Regions from separate parts of the Enterococcus sp. AZ194 genome, predicted to be linked through region 1. Evidence: predicted binding sites of a transcription regulator. Region 1 holds the regulator's gene; the other holds the start of a gene.
What was found. The regulator CtsR, encoded in region 1, represses protease genes until heat stress. The targets are predictions, from matches to a motif close to TTGGTCAAAAAAGGTCAAANA.

Region 1 (3,217 bases):
TGAAGTTCCCCACGAGCTAACGCCGGTTTTAAAATATTTGAGGCATCAATTGCCCCTTCTGCACCACCAGCACCAATCAAGGTATGCAACTCATCAATGAATAAAATAATCTCGCCATCTTGATAGATTTCTTCAATCACTTTTTTCATACGATCTTCAAACTCACCACGATACTTGGTCCCAGCAACTAAAGAACCCATGTCTAACATCATTAAGCGCTTCTTTTGCATCTCTTCTGGGACTTCTTGTGCCACGATTCGTTGAGCTAAGCCTTCAGCAATCGCTGTTTTACCAACGCCTGGTTCTCCAACTAAGACCGGATTATTTTTGGTTCGGCGACTTAATATTTGAATTAGACGTTTCACTTCTGCGCTTCTACCAACCACTGGATCAAGCTTGCCATCTCTTGCAAGCTTTGTTAAGTCACGGGCAAGTGAATCTAACGTAGGTGTCCCTTGTGTTGGTTGATTCTTCGCAGCTCCACCTTTACGACGATTGCCAGTACTTCCTTTTGGTTCTGTGACACCCATCTTACGTTTTAATAGTTGGCGCATTTTAGATAAGTCTAACCCCAAATTCATAACAATTCGTGAAGCTAGAATTTCTTCATCTCTTAATAATCCTGATAACAGATGCTCCGTGCCAATCGCTGGTACACCAAAACGTTTGGCCTCATCTGCAGCATAGGCAAAAATTTGTTTAGCACGCGGTGAATAAGGTAAGTAAATTCCTTTTGGATAAGATTTAATGGTGCCATAACCAATTAAATGCTCAATTTCCTCTTGAACCTCATGATCATTTAAGCCCATTTGGCGTAATGTTTTCCCCGCAATTCCTTCTGTTTCTAATAGTAGCGCTAATAACAAGTGCTCTGATCCAACTGATTGATGTTTAAAAAATTTGGCTTTTTCTTGAGAGATAGATAAGACCACTCTAGCTCGTTCTGTAAATAGTTCGTTCAAAGCGCTCACTTCCTTTCTTCATAACTTAGTCGTTCTAAAAATGCTCTAAGTATCTGAGCACGCAGGACATTCTCTTTGGCAGAGATGCCTAGCACATTTTTTGAAATAGCACTCAGCATTAAATTTCCTTCATTTCGAGTAACTATCTCATCCTCATACATTTTCTGAATAATTGCTAGGGCATTTTTTTCAGTTAATTCATGGTCAAATAACTGGTTAATTCTTTCTAAAAGTTGTCGTTTATCCGACAATTGAACTTTAACGATTCGGATATAACCACCACCGCCACGCTTACTCTCAACCGTATAGCCACGTTGAATGGTGAAACGGGTATTGATTACATAATTGATTTGTGAAGGAACACAATTGAATAAATCTGCCATTTCGGCACGTCGAATCTCAATCATTTCACTATTCTCAAGAATGCTCTTTAGATATGCTTCAATCAAATCTGACGTATTATGATTACTCATTCTCTTCATTCCCTTGACTAATATTGACCTTAATTATATCGAACTTAGGAAGAGAATGAAAGAACTATGCTTTTGTTTAAATAAAAATAAACACTTTTTTTAATGAATCTTATAGATAAAGACACAAATTCTGCTAATAAATCCCCGTCCGTCACGTGTTAAATCAAATTCACTCCTCTTATTTTACTATTTAACGGAAAACTTTTACAGCTTGAATTTGTAAGCTTCTCGGATTCACCTGCCCAAATAAAGAAAAAATGTGAAGCCGAAAGCTCTCTTCTAATTGTTACTATTCATACCATTCCTACTAAGACTATTTAAAATGGTGAGGCTGGGACATTTCATACGTTATGTCCTAATCTCTCTTTAGCCGAATAAACGGTGGATACAGAAGCAACTCCATCTGCACTCCGTCCCATCAATTTCTAAAGGTGCAACACTTTTAGAACTGATGGACTGCGTTCCGCTCTCAACAACTTCTACGCATGAGACATGCTAGAGTTGAAGGTTCTTATTGCTGTAAAACACAACGAAGCATGAGTTGATGTTGCACAGTACCTACCCGGTTCTCGGAGTTAAACACTCCTGTCCCAACCTCTTCAATCAGTCTACGTTTGCCATTCTTGCTAGTGCTGAGGTAGGGAAGCGAAATGAAACATTTCACTAGTATCGCACTACGCTTACCATTCTACTAAAAGGTCCTACAAAAGTAGAACTGGCAACTAAAAGTTCCTACACAAGTGGAACTGACAAGCTACTTGCGATCAGACTGCGAACTTTTTGATGGAAGGAATTATAGATGCGGCCTTGCTACTTTGGTCTCATGAAAGGTACTGAAAAGCCTATTACCAGTAGCTTTCTTAGTAAGTGCCTAATAAAATAGTACCTACACGCCAAATAGCCCAAGCCTTATACTAAGCTTAGGTTATTTGGTCTGTTTATAAGTAGTTCTACATAATGCTTGAACATCTGGTTTCCAGGGAAGTAAGGCGTCCAACCCTTCATCTGATTGAGTTTCCATATTTGGTACTCGATCAAATAGGAATTCTATATATCGAATCGGGTCGAGACCATTGGCTACTGCCGTTCGATAGATACTCAAAATGACGCCTGATGTTCGTGCGCCTTCCAAGCTACAGGAATGCATGTAATTTTTTCGCCCAATCACCAGCTCTTTTATATGACGCTCGGCCAAATTATTACTTAATTCCAATCGTCCATCCTCAAAGATTCGCTCAAATCCGCTTCGTATCTTCCGTACATACTCAACGGCATTCTCTAGCTTCGATTTTGGGACCGCAACGAACGTATCTAGCCATTCATAAAAGTTGTTCACCAATGGCTTCAGATAAGCTTGACGCTTATCAAAACGTTCCTCAATGGTGACTTCCTTCCATTTGCGTTCTAGCTCGAACCAGATGTCAAGCATCTTCACGGCGACAACTGCTGGCGTTTGTTCGGCCTTACCATTTTTTGGAATGGCTTCAAAAAACTTTCGACGTGCGTGCGCAAGGCAATAGACGAGCTTCACATCCGTTACATAATTATACCCTGCATAGCCATCACAATGAAGATACCCCTTAAAGTCAGACAAAAACTCTTTCGGTACTGTCCCAGATTTAGACTCTGCATGATGGTAATAGGCAATAGGCTGTGCACTATGTTTCCCGGTTGAGAAGAGCCAGTAATAGGTTTTTGCTTTTTTACTCTGAATCACTTGATAGCTCGTCTCGTCTGCATGAAGAATCTCTTCTTGATTCAAATAATGTTTGAATCGTTCGG
Region 2 (3,217 bases), 1.4 Mb from region 1:
TTTTACGTATCTTTCTAAAAGCTGAGCGTGAGGTTGGGATAGAAGTGTTTAACTCCGAGAAATAAGAAGGAATTCACGGAAATGACAAGAAACACGAAAGACTTTCTTTCGATGTTGATTGATTCCTACGTGGTGCTCTTCAAATTTTTGTGACCAGGTAGGTACTGTTCTACATCTATTTACTTTGTAAATAGTGTTTCACAGCAATTTCAGCTTATTTTTCGAACCTTCAACTCTAGCATGTCTCATGCTAGAGTTGAAGGTTCTTATTGCTGTAAAACACAACGAAGTATGAGTTGATGTTGCACAGTACCTACTCGGTGCTGTAAAACACAACGAAGTATGAGTTGATGTTGCACAGTACCTACTCGGTGCTGTAAAACACAACGAAGCATGAGTTGATGTTGCACAGTACCTACTCGGTGCTGTAAAACACAACGAAGTATGAGTTGATGTTGCACAGTACCTACTCGGTGCTGTAAAACACAACGAAGCATGAGTTGATGTTGCACAGTACCTACCCGGTTCTCGGAGTTAAACACTTCTCGGTTAAAACAGATAGGAATGCCTGTCTGCTTTATTTAACCTTAATCACTAGCTTACCAATTGTTCGATTGGTTTCTAGTCTGCGATGGGCTTCAAAGATAGTTTCAGGAGACAGTTCTTGGAGGGTCTCTGTGTGTGTAGAAACAATTGTCCCGTCTTCTAGTAATTGAGCAATCTTTTGTAGGATTTCCCCTTGAGACTCAATATTGTACCCATAATCTGTTTTGGCAAACATGTACTCCCAATCAAAGCTGGCTGATTTGTTTTTTAAGATAGATAAATTGACTGGTTCTTTCGCTTCAACAATCGAGGCTAAATGGCCAAAGGGCGCCAAAAAGTGTGCCATTGATTCATAATAGGCATCAGTTGAATGGAGAAGGAGAATTCTTCTAACCTCTGTTAAATTAAGTTTTTGCATCTGTTTTACTAAATCTTCGCGATGGTTGAGTGCGATATCTGCGCCCATCTGTTTAATCCACTCCGTTGTTTCCCTTCTTGAAGCTGTCGCCAAGACATTCAGGCCGGCCCATTTGGCTAACTGAATTGCTACTGACCCAACACCCCCAGCACCATTGACGATAAGAATGGTTTCATCCAAATTGCCCGATTTTTTTGCCAATAGGTTCATTTTTTCAAACAAAACCTCAAAAGCAGTCAAACCTGTCAACGGCATTGCGGCCGCTTTTTCAATAGATAGATTTTTTGGAAGCCGAGCTACTAGGCGAGCATCCACTACTTGATGTTCTGCATAACTGCCCGCTCGTTTATTGGTTCCACTATACATTACAAAATCCCCAACCGAAAAATCAGTTACCTGTGTACCAGTCTCCGTTATTTTCCCAACTGCATCAAAGCCTAACACCTTCCATTGATCAGAGGCCCATATTTGACGTAATTTCGTATCCACGGGGTTCACCGAGATAGCTTGAACTTCAACTAATAGGTCAAAGGGCTTGAGAGAATCCAAGGTCCATTCAACTTCTTCAAACTGATTTCCTTCGATTAATGCGAACCCTTTTTTAAATGCAATTGCCTTTGTTTTCATCTGTTTTACTCCCATCTATAACTAATGTGACCCACAAAAAAACCTTCTATTTATTACTGATTAGTGTATCATCATTTGTAAAAGAAAAGAAATGAATTGTCTGACTTTTCTTAAAAGTAAACTAGAAAGCTTACTCAAACAACGAATCAGAGGTCTTTTATATTACGAATAAACGAACAAAAAAAAGTTCTTAATAAAAGGTTAAAAAGGAATGATATCTTTTGACCATTATTGACCATAGGAGTATACTAGATTTTGTAAGGCGAAATTGATTATAGAGTGGAGGAAACCATTTATGAATATTGAAAAAATGACCACAACCTTGCAAGAAGCGATTGCAGAAGCACAAAACGTTGCAATCACGAGAAAACATCAAGAGATTGATATTGTACACCTTTGGAAAATTTTCTTACAACCAAACCATTTTGGTCGTAACTTTTATACAGATGCTGGACTCGATGTTGAAGCATTTGAACGTGAGATTGACTTAGCTTTGGACGAGTACCCGACTGTTTCAGGTGGTAATGTTCAATACGGTCAAAGCATGAGTCAAAATCTATTTCATTTATTAAATGAAGCAGATAAACTTCGCGAGAGCTTTGGCGATGAATTTTTATCAACTGAGATTGTTATTTTAGCAATCATGAAGCTAAAAAATTATCGTTTAACTAACTATCTAGTTGCAAAGGGCTTAACTGAAAAAGAACTACGTAAAAATATTGAAGAGATGAGAGGGGGAGACCGTGTGACTTCTCAAAACCAAGAAGAGCAATATAAGGCTTTAGAAAAATATGGCGTTGACTTAGTTCAACAAGTAAAAAGTGGAAAACAAGACCCTATCATCGGTCGTGATGAAGAAATACGTGATGTGATTCGGATTTTGTCAAGAAAAACCAAAAATAATCCGGTCTTAATCGGGGAACCTGGTGTTGGGAAAACGGCTATCATAGAGGGATTGGCTCAACGAATAGTTCGAAAAGATGTGCCAGAAAATCTGAAAGATAAAACGATTTTCTCTCTAGATATGGGCGCGTTAATTGCTGGCGCTAAGTTTCGTGGGGAATTTGAAGAACGCTTAAAAGCAGTTCTAAAAGAAGTGAAAAAAAGCGATGGCCGAATTCTTTTGTTCATTGATGAAATTCATAATATTGTTGGTGCAGGAAAGACAGAAGGCAGTATGGATGCTGGAAATCTATTGAAGCCAATGTTAGCAAGAGGTGAGCTTCATTTGATTGGGGCAACAACATTGGATGAATACCGACAATATATGGAAAAAGACAAAGCGCTTGAACGGCGTTTCCAAAAAGTGCTTGTTCAAGAACCAACCGTAGAGGATACCATCAGTATTTTGCGTGGACTAAAGGAACGCTTTGAAATCCACCACAGTGTTAATATTCATGACAATGCTTTAGTTGCGGCAGCGACTCTATCTGATCGTTATATTACTGATCGTTTCTTGCCAGATAAAGCCATCGATTTAGTGGATGAAGCCAGTGCTACCATTCGCGTGGAGATGAATTCGATGCCGACTGAGCTAGACCAAGTCACGCGCCGCTTAATGCAATTAGAAATCGAAGAAGCTGCCTTAAAAAAAGAATCCGATGATGCAAGTAAAAAACGTCTGCT

Region 2: a site for CtsR is predicted at 1,810-1,830, ahead of clpB (ATP-dependent chaperone ClpB). Genes of this name have one in related genera too.

What each region holds. Positions count from the first base shown of each region.
Region 1 covers NZ_JBIOQR010000001.1:265,965-269,181, reverse strand. The annotation lists gene IGI37_RS01500 (ATP-dependent Clp protease ATP-binding subunit) at 1-962, opposite strand, end outside; gene IGI37_RS01495 (CtsR family transcriptional regulator) at 968-1,435, opposite strand; gene tnpC (IS66 family transposase) at 2,361-3,217, opposite strand, start outside.
Region 2 covers NZ_JBIOQR010000001.1:1,628,877-1,632,093, forward strand. The annotation lists gene IGI37_RS07600 (zinc-binding alcohol dehydrogenase family protein) at 578-1,591, opposite strand; gene clpB (ATP-dependent chaperone ClpB) at 1,887-3,217, shown strand, end outside.